DNA from 3 places in the Eubacterium limosum genome. Region 2 is predicted to be linked to each of the others. Evidence: riboswitches for the same ligand, from Rfam matches in the RefSeq annotation. Region 2 holds a riboswitch; each other region holds the start of a gene.
The links. Region 2 has a riboswitch for cobalamin ahead of B2M23_RS06750 (ABC transporter substrate-binding protein). Riboswitches for the same ligand answer to the same signal wherever they lie in the genome.
Positions count from the first base shown of each region.

Region 1 (3,273 bases), 1.7 Mb from region 2:
AAGCAGGGGTATGACTCCTGCCTGTTGAAGGTTACAGGAATCCTTTAAATTAAAACGGATAAAAGGAGGAGAAAATCAATGCAGTCTAAAGCATGGGACTGGGAAAAGAACCAGTCGGATTACTGGCTCATCCCCTGCGTGGAGAGCCCCTATCTCGCGGAACGCTGGCAGGCGAAGGGCTTCCTGCGGTTTCTGGATCTGGGCTGCGGCCTTGGGCGGCACGCGGTATATATGGCTAAAAAAGGCTTTGAGGTAACCGCCGCAGACCTGTCCGAATACGGTATCGAGCACACAAAAAAATGGGCCGGGGAGGAGCAGGTGCCGCTCACTGCCTGCGTGGCGGACATGCTGTCCCTGCCCTTTGAGGACAACACCTTTGACTGCGCTATGGCCTACAATGTTATCTACCATACCGATATTCCAGGCTTTCAGGCCGCCCTGGCGGAAATCCGCCGGGTGTTAAAGCCCGGGGGCGAGCTGTTCCTCACGCTCATCTCTAAGAGTACCTATGGTTACAAACAGGCAGACAGCAGCCGGCGTGTTGACGCCAACACCCTGCTCTCGGAAAAAAGCGATACGGAGACGGGCGTGCCGCACCTCTATGTGGACCTGGCAGATATAAAACGCTTTTTTAAAGCCTGGCACCTTGAGGACAGCTTGAGAGAATCCTGCGTCTATAACCCTGAGGAGCCGCAGTATTACAGCAGCCACTGGAGCCTTACCGTCAGAAAATAAATCCGTCCGATTGGATATTGACAAGTATAATAGAAGCAGGTATAATGATAAAAACAGAATAACCTTTGAGGTGCTTAGCAATAAGAGAATAGGGAAACCGGTGTGAGTCCGGTGCGAACCCATCACTGTAAACAGGGACAAAGCCTGAAAAGCCACTGGAGCAATCCGGGAAGGCGGGCCGCGGACGAGCTGTAAGCCAGGAGACCTGCCTTAAAGAAGAAATACGTGCAGGGGGAGAATGCAGCGGCGTGTTTGAATAAATGAAATCTCGGAAAATGGGACCGATGAGCAGAGTGCTTATCGGTTTTTTTATTTGCCGAAAAGTTAGATACGTCTGCGTTTTCTGGGAGATGTTGACATCCAAAAGGATTTAACATAAATTTTTAATTTAATGGAGGAAAAAATGAAGAAGAAAGTGATTGCACTGATGTGCGCGTTGCTTCTGCTGGTTCCGGTCTTTGCCGGGTGCAGCCAGAGCGGGGATTCGAGTGAGGCGAAAAGCATTACCGTGGTGGATGATACCGGGCGCGAGGTAACCATTCCCCAGCCCCTTGAAAAGGTTGTGGTCGCCAACCGCTACAATTCTGAGCTGATCCGCGGGATCGGCGCCATCGACAAGGTGGTGGCGGTGGATAAGAACACAGCCCAGGACCGCGTGTACTGGAGCCAGTTTGACCCGGATAATGTTATCGGCAAGGGACAGAGCGAGCTGAATTATGAAAAGATTGCCGAGCTGGGCGCCCAGGTACTCATCACCCCGGACAACGGCACATGGGAAGAGGACATTAAAAAGCTGGAGCCTTTCGGCATTCAGGTTGTCGTGGTATCCGGCTATAACAATGCCGAGCTGCCAAAGGAAATCGAGATTCTGGGCAAGCTGTTCGGCAAGGAAAAGGAAGCCGAGAAGCTGACGAAATTCTACCAGGATAACATGGATATGGTGGCCGAAAAAATCAAGGACGTCAAGGGAACGAAAAAAGTGTACTGGGAATACGGTGACCCGAATACCACCTGCATACCGGGAACCAGCAATGACGGCTGGAACAGCATGCTTTTAAACGCCGGGGCTGTCAATATTTTTGGCGATCCCACCATTACCGGCAAGACCATTGACCCGGAAAAGATTCTGTTAGAGGACCCGGACCTTATCATCAAGACTTCATCCGGCCCGGCCCTCAAAAATACCGGCGTCTACACGCCGCCCACAGCGGAGGACTACAGCACCATCTCCACCGAAATGCTGAGCCGCGCAGGCTGGTCCGATCTAAAGGCGGTCCAGAATGACGATTTCTATGTGACAACAGGCTTCTGCGCCGGCGGACTGGGCAAAATGATCGGGACGGTTTATACCGCGAAATGGTTATACCCTGAGCAGATGAAGGATGTTGACCCCGACGCGATCTTTGACGAATGGATGGAAATCCAGGGGGTTGATCCGATAGAAGGGCATGTTTTCCAGGTTAAGCATCAATAGTGATGGAAAAGCAGCAGACATTAAAAGCCTATCATAAAAAAAGAGCGGCGTTGATGCTGGCAGCAGTGATCCTTTTGATCATTGCTGCTTTTTCCAGCTGCTTTGTCGGCGTTGCCAATGTGACTGTGGGGCGGGTGTTCGCGACCCTGCTGCCCGGCGGCCACTTTATGGGCGCGGCGGCGCTGAACCAGACCGAGCTCACTGTGCTCATGCAGCTGCGCCTGCCGCGCATTACCATGGCGCTGGTTTCCGGCATCGGCCTGGGCATCAGCGGCCTGGTCATGCAGGCCATCACCGGCAATAAGATGGCCAGCCCCTTTACCACCGGGCTTTCAAACGCCGCGGCCTTCGGGGCTTCGCTGGCCATTATTTTTGGCTTTATGCCCTTTGGCAGCAATCAGGTGGGCACTGTCATGATGGCCTTTGTGCTGGCCTTTATCTGTGCCGCCATGGTGTACGGCATCGCCTCGGCCAAGGGCATGGGAAAAACGACGATCATCCTGATCGGCATTGCCCTCAACTATTTCTTTTCAGCCCTGAATGCCAGCATGCAGTATGTGGCCAACGAGCAGCAGCTCTCCGCCATTGTCCACTGGACCTTCGGCAGCCTTTCGGAGATCACCTGGGAGCAGATCCTCGTGGTCAGTGTTATTCTGCTCCTGACTTTTCCGTTTATCGTCCGTTTTGCCTGGCATTACAACCTTTTATCCACCGGGGATGAAAGCGCGGTGGCCCTGGGCGTCAATGTCATGCGGCTGCGGCTGCTTTCGGGCATTGCGGTCACGCTCATTTCATCGGCCATTGTCAGCTTTACAGGCGTTATCGGTTTTGTGGGGCTGGTGGCGCCGCATATCGCCAGGCTTCTGATCGGCGGCGACTACCGGGCGCTCATACCGCTCACCGCCCTCTCGGGCGCGATCCTGCTCATCGCCGCGGATACAGTGGGCCGTGTGGTCGTCTCACCGGTGATCATCCCGGTGGGCATTGTGGTCTCCTTTATCGGGGTGCCGGTGTTTATCTATTTAATTGTAAAAGAACAGAAAGAGCGGTTGGTCTGATGAAAA
Region 1 is NZ_CP019962.1:3,143,564-3,146,836, forward strand. Features, by position in the region: gene B2M23_RS14735 (DUF6144 family protein) at 1-48, shown strand, start outside; gene B2M23_RS14740 (class I SAM-dependent methyltransferase) at 79-735, shown strand; cobalamin riboswitch at 787-962, shown strand; gene B2M23_RS14745 (ABC transporter substrate-binding protein) at 1,139-2,209, shown strand; gene B2M23_RS14750 (FecCD family ABC transporter permease) at 2,212-3,267, shown strand; gene B2M23_RS14755 (ABC transporter ATP-binding protein) at 3,267-3,273, shown strand, end outside.
Region 1: it holds a riboswitch for cobalamin, as region 2 does, so the genes downstream of both, B2M23_RS14745 (ABC transporter substrate-binding protein) here and B2M23_RS06750 (ABC transporter substrate-binding protein) in region 2, are expected to answer to the same signal.

Region 2 (3,273 bases):
CGAGGTCAGGACCAGGTACACATGGCGGTAGGTGTTCAGGTTGGTGCCCAGGGTGATGGACACATCGTCGCCCAGGAGCATGAGATTCATGGGGCGGTGCTGGCTCCAGAAAAAGAGCGTACTGGCAGCCACCACGGCAAAGATGACCAGTGTGGGGCCCCACTTGGCCCCGGACAGGCTGCCGAGCATCCAGAAGGTGATCTGCTGAGTGGTGTTGGGGTCGTTGGCCATAAAGACCATAAAATTGGAGAAGGCCAGGCACAGGGCGCCCAGGGCCATGCCGGAGAGGATGAGTTTGACGGAGTTGGCCGGCCCGCCGATGTTGGCCACTGCCACCACCAGCATGGAGATCAGAAAGGCCCCGATGAAGGCGCACACGCCCACACCGCTGCCGCCGAGCACAGCGCCCAGCCCGAAGAACAGGGCTGTGGTCGCCCCCAGTGACGCCCCGGAGGAGATGCCCAGCACATAGGGCTCTGCCAGCGGGTTCTTGACAATGGCCTGCATGACCACGCCGCAGATGGACAGGCCCATGCCCACAGCCAGCCCCATGACCACCCTCGGGAAGCGGATCAGCCACACCACGTTGTGGGCCGCGCCCCTGGCGTAGGCACTCAGACTGTCCAGGTGGAAGAGCTCGTAGCCAATGACGCTGTACACATCCCGGATGGACAGGTCCATGGAGCCGATGGTGACCGCCGCCAGGGCTGAGAGGATCAGTAGCCCCAGCATGACCAGGCATACAAACACATAAAAGGGCTGGCTCTGGAGCCGCCCTTTATCTTTGATCAGTGCGCTTTGTTTCATAAAAAAGCCCGCTCCCTAGTTCAGGTTTAAATCCGGGTACATCCCATTCGCGATGGTGTGAATGCCGTCGATGGTCCGCACACCGCTGCAGTACATCTGCCCCAGCTCGATGGGGATCACCCGGCCGTTTTTAACCGCGTCGATGTCGGCAAAGGCCGCGTTGTTCATGATGGCGTCCTTTGTCTGGGTGGCCATGTCCTGGTCGTCACGGTCCATATAGACTGCGAAAATGACTTCCGGATTGGCAGCGACCACGTCCTCCTCGCCCAGCTTGGACGCGTCCGGACTGGCCAGTGTGCCCTTAAGCTTGGTGACCATGTCGCCTGCCAGGGTGGTTGCCCCATAGTTGACAATCTGCCCGCTCTGGTCCTCCATCACCAGTACTTTGGGGCTCTTGTTTTCCTTCTGGGCATAGGTCTCTGTCTGTTTCACAGCGTCCTTGATCTCGTTCACCAGTTCCCCGGCCTTATCCTCCACGTCAAAGATTTTGCCCAGGTTCTCAAAATCCTGGTACTCGTTGTCCAGTGTTTTCGGGGACACTGCGCCGCTGTTGAGCATGTTGTAGCTGTTCACGCCCTGGCTCTGCCACTCCTTCATACTGCCCAGGTTCTTGTCCGAGAACAGGGAGGTCCAGCTCAGGATCATATCCGGCTCCAGAGCGGTGGCGGCTTCCTTGCTGGGTTTAAATTCGGACAGATAGTTGACCTTGGCAAAAGCGTCCTTGTAGGCTGGCTTCACCTCGTGATCCAGACCGCTGGCAGCCACAATTTTGTCCTCCAGGCCCAGGGCCAGCAGGGTCTCGATGGAATTCTGGTATACGGCCAGCACCTTTTCCGGCGCCTTTTCAAAGGTCATCTCCACAGGCTGCTTGTCGTAATCGTAGGTGGTGATGGTGACCGGATAATGGCCGTCTGTGCCGGCGCTCTGGCTGGCGCTGTCATTTCCCCCTGCGCTGCTGCACCCTGCCAGCACGCCTGCCGCCAGCACTGCGGACAGGGCAATCCCTAAAAACCGTTTCTTCAAGCTTTTCATTTTTCTACCTCTTTCTTAAAAAATCATATAAAAAGAGCCTGCCGACATATGCCGACAGGCTCCCATTTACCTATCTCAGGTTCTCTCAGTGACAATCCCCTCACCGGACAAACGCGCGTAACACTAAAGGCAGGTCTCCTGACTCACAGCTCCTCCGCACTCCGCTCCCTTCCCAGCCCGAGGCCAGTGGTTTACTGCGGCGCGTCCCTGTTTACAGTGATGGGTTCGTACCGGATTCGCACCGGTTTCCCTATTCTCCTTTTTCAAGGCACCCTCAATGGTTTGATTCAATTGTTGATATTAGTATAAGCGAACTTTTCAAAATTGTCAACTGCCGGCGCCTGAATTTTCTCAGACTTTCCTGAGCACGTTCCAGAAAGCCATGCCCAGCCCGTGGGGCACTACTTTGCCAAACACCCGCAGCCCAAAGCTGGCGAGGCCCGGTGTGGATACGGCCGCGCCCAGGCGGCTGTCCCTCATAGAGCGGCGCACAACCGTCTGGACGGTGCCCGCAAAGGGCAGGTGGCGCACCGCGGAACGGTCCGCGTTGGCGCTGGCCCGCGGCACAAACTCGGTGTTTTTGATCCAGTAGGGGCAGACCGCCGTCACCCGGATGCCCCGGCCGAACAGCTCCCAGCGCAAAGCCCTGGTATAGCTGAGCAGAAAGGCCTTGGAGGCCGCGTACAGATTCATGCCGGGCAGGGGCATAAAGGCCGCCACCGAGCAGATCTGCATAATTCTCGCGCCTTTCTGCATGTACGGCAGTACCCTCAGGGTCATATCGACTGCCCCCCGGCAGTTTAAATCAATGAGAGCGTTGCTGTCCGCCTCGGTCACCTCGGCGTAGTTCCCCAACTTACCCATACCCGCGGCGTTGACCAGCAGCCGCACATCCGGCTGCTTCTCGGCCATCAGGGCTGTCAGCTCCGGAAAGCTGCCGGTGTCTGTCAGGTCCATGACTACAGGCCTCACCGGTGTTTTTACTTCCCTGGCCAGCGCCTCCAGGCGTTCCCGCCTCCGGGCAACAGCCCAGATCTCATCCAGATGCTCACGTTCACTGATCTGTTTTACAAACTCGCGTCCAAGCCCGCTGGACGCCCCGGTCACAATGGCTATTCTCATAATCGCTCCTTCTTTCATCAGTGCTTCAGGCCTGCCTCTGGCAGCGCCCTTTTTATGTACATACCACTTTCAGCAAAAAATAACCGGGCGTGCCTTTTTTATAAGAATACCCCAAGATACAGGCTCAAAAGGCTCAAAACACCTTGGATACGTGTTTTGAGCCTTTTGAGGTTCAGATCTCAGTCTGTTTTTATATTTACAACGGCAGGTCCTTCCGTCTGAAGATCAGGATACCCAGGGTATACAGCACCACCGAGACTGCGGCCAGGGCGGCCATGCACAGGCCCACGGTATCGCCCCCTGCGATGATCT
Region 2 is NZ_CP019962.1:1,450,292-1,453,564, reverse strand. Features, by position in the region: gene B2M23_RS06755 (FecCD family ABC transporter permease) at 1-807, opposite strand, end outside; gene B2M23_RS06750 (ABC transporter substrate-binding protein) at 823-1,839, opposite strand; cobalamin riboswitch at 1,951-2,130, opposite strand; gene B2M23_RS06745 (SDR family NAD(P)-dependent oxidoreductase) at 2,191-2,961, opposite strand; gene B2M23_RS06740 (ABC transporter permease subunit) at 3,158-3,273, opposite strand, start outside.

Region 3 (3,273 bases), 1.5 Mb from region 2:
CCTGAAGTGCACGCCTCCCATAACCACTGTAATAAAGGCTGTGATCAAAATAACCAGAGCCGACACATAAAGGTTATTGGCAATGACACAAATGAGCAGAAGCAGCAGGGAGAACCCTACCTTAAAGCTGGGATTCCAGCCGTTGATCTTTGAATTGTAGGCGAGCACATCAATGGAAAAAACCGCCCCGCCGTGGGAATGGCCATGATGCCCGCCGTGTCTGTGGGCGCACTCCCGGTGGCGCAGCCAGTATACCAGGCCACACACACACAGAACTGCAAGTGCTACTAAAAATACCTTCACGAACAAGCTCCTTTACTCTAAGGAATTTTTTTACGCTTAATCATAAAAAGAGGGCAGGTTGCCCTACCCCCGGAAATGCGGTTACAGCTCTGAATCTTCTTTGCCGAGCTTTTTGCGCTCTACCAGACGGCCCATGAAAAAGGCCAGAATGCCAACGCCGATACCGGTCTGGAGACAGAAGATCAGTGATTCAACCTCACCTGGCAGTTCACCGTTGATCAGTGTTTCGAGCACTGGTGTAAACCAAGGCTCATATTCGCCGCCCTGAATTTCTTCGATCATGGTGCTTCCTGCATCATCGGAGCCGCCGAACTCAGCGCCCTGAAGGGCAAAGAGCGGAACAACCACCAAAAGTGCGACGATTACCAGCAGAACAATGACTAATTTTTTATTTTTGCTCATCTTACGCTTCCTCCGCTGCTAAAAATCCAATTGATTTTAACTCTGGGCTCGCATAGGTTTCCAGAGCAATGACAATAATAACCGTTAAAATCCCTTCAATAATGGCCAGCGGCAGCTGTGTAGGGGCAAACACACCCAGGAACTTAACAGCAGAAGCTGCCACGCCGCCTGTTTCTGAGGGATAGGCAAAAGCCAGCTGGATACTGGTAACACAGTAGGTAAACAAATCTCCGATGCAGGCTGCCAAAAACACCCCAATTTTGCGGTTTACCTTCATTTTCTGGCACAGCTTGTAGATCCCAAAGGATACAAAGGGGCCTGCGATGGCCATGGAGAAAGTGTTGGCGCCAAGGGTGGTGAGACCACCGTGAGCCAGAAGGATCGCCTGGAATAACAATACGATAATCCCCAGAATACTGACTGCGCTGGGTCCGAATAAAATGGCGCCCAGGCCTGTACCTGTCATATGCGAACAGCTGCCCGTAACGGATGGAATCTTTAAAGAAGAGATCACGAAGATAAATGCGCCCGCCATCGCAAGTAAGGTGATCGCTCTTCTGTTGCCTGTCAGAGTCTTTTTAATGGAGAAAAAGCCGGCCGCCAGAAAAGGTATACATAAGACACCCCACATAATGCAGTAGCCAACCGGTAAGTAGCCTTCCATGATGTGCATCGCGTTTGCCGCGGGCACAATGCCAAAGACCAGCGCCCATGCCCCAAGCATGGTCACAACTTGTTTTTGTCTCTTTGTCATTTTCTACCTCCTCAAACTTGTTCCCAACGTACTTTTCCATAAAAAAATCGCTCATCAAAAAAGATAAGCGATGAAAGTACGAAATGGGTGTGCCAAAGATACACACAGCCTCGTCCTTACATTCAGTTATCTCTCGTAACCAAATGCAGCTTAAAATCCTATGGTCAGCAATCTGACTTGACTTTCGTCTTACAGCGGCGGGACCGTTTGGGATTTTCACCCAATTGTGCTCAAACCATCGTGAGGCCGATGGACAACCACAGGACAATAATAACAATGCCGAATTTACATTTATTATATGCTTGCAAGCCTGTTTTGTCAATACCTCTGTTGCATTTATTTGAAAGCCATCAGCACCTCTTATACCCGTACCCCTTATGGGTATACTTTGGCGCAACTAACTTTATTACTTATCTCTTACTAAAGTTTCGTGTCTGCCTGTACCGACAAACTGATCTCAAATACAGGGGTGATCTCAAAAGTAAAACGGCCGACAACCTGCCTTGACCTTTCGATATTTTCACGGATATAGTCCGCATCGGTGAAAAGAAAGCTGTAATAGTCAAAAAAGAACCAGTCGACAGCATCCTGGAGCTCCAGATCAATCTGCTTTTCAAGCACATCTCTGAAAACCTGAATCTCCATTCCAACCGTCAGAGATTTCAGATACTCAAAATACCTGCGTTCCTTCAGCCTTGGGTTAATACCCGCGTATGCCTCGCTTTCAAGCTCAAGGTTAAAAAAATAGTCCCGCAGATCAAGCATGCTTCTTGCGAACAGCGGCAGTTTTGAGACCTCCGCGTAAAACCGCATGACAGAGGTATCTGTAAACAGCGCCTTAAAATACGCCCGATAGCCAATCATATCCAACAGCAGCCCCCGGGGCAGACTGCCCAGCTCAGCCGTCTGCTCATCCACACAGAAAACAACATCGTTGCAAAAGTCCTTATAAATCTGGACCGCCAGGTTCTCCTTCGCCCCAAAATAATAGTTTAAAAGGCCCTGCTTTGTTCTGGCATCGGTAATGATATCCTTGACCGTTGTCTTATCATAGCCCTTCTGGTAAAAAATCTTTTTGGCGCTCCGGTAAAGGCTCTCCTTTGTCTCGAGACCATTTTTATAGTTTGCCATGGCTCCTCCACGTTTTTTATTTTATTATAGCACCCGCCGTAAAAAAAATAAAGAAATGAATTTTGAACGTTGACAAATTTTAGAAAAGGGTGTATATTGAACGTATTCAAAATATGTGCACATTTTGTTTAAATCTGTAAAAAATAAGGGAGAAAAAATAAAATGGAAAACGCTCAGGCAAAGCTCGATAATTTTATGCGCGGCGTTCGCGGCGAAAAAATGGACTATGTTCCCATTATGATGGACTTTGAGCCCACCTATATCTGTGAATATACAAAACGGGACTGTATTCGTTCCTTCTGGGATTACGACGGCTTCATCAAAGGCTATGATCAGGTTATGAAGGACTTCGACATCGACCTGACCCAAAGTGTGGTCTTTATGCCGCCTCAGAAAAATGCCCTGCTGGGTTCAAAGGTTTGGATTCAAAACCGTGTCAACGGCTATATGCAGCATCCGGAGGTAACCTCACTGCTTCCAGAGGAATACCCCGAACTCATCGAAGACCCCATCCACTGCATTGCATCCCGCGTGCTGCCCAGGATGTACACCGAACTGGGGCGTGAAGCCCCCTACTGTACCATGGCTTTTGCCAAAGCGCTTCTCTATGAAAAGAATCAGGTACACCATTTCTATGATCAGATTTTTGAAAAAACCATGGCTAATGGCGCTCTGCTCTACTA
Region 3 is NZ_CP019962.1:4,371,104-4,374,376, forward strand. Features, by position in the region: gene cbiQ (cobalt ECF transporter T component CbiQ) at 1-303, opposite strand, end outside; gene B2M23_RS20520 (energy-coupling factor ABC transporter substrate-binding protein) at 385-705, opposite strand; gene B2M23_RS20525 (energy-coupling factor ABC transporter permease) at 707-1,459, opposite strand; cobalamin riboswitch at 1,609-1,732, opposite strand; gene B2M23_RS20530 (TetR/AcrR family transcriptional regulator) at 1,880-2,590, opposite strand; gene B2M23_RS20535 (uroporphyrinogen decarboxylase/cobalamine-independent methonine synthase family protein) at 2,753-3,273, shown strand, end outside.
Region 3: it holds a riboswitch for cobalamin, as region 2 does, so the genes downstream of both, B2M23_RS20525 (energy-coupling factor ABC transporter permease) here and B2M23_RS06750 (ABC transporter substrate-binding protein) in region 2, are expected to answer to the same signal.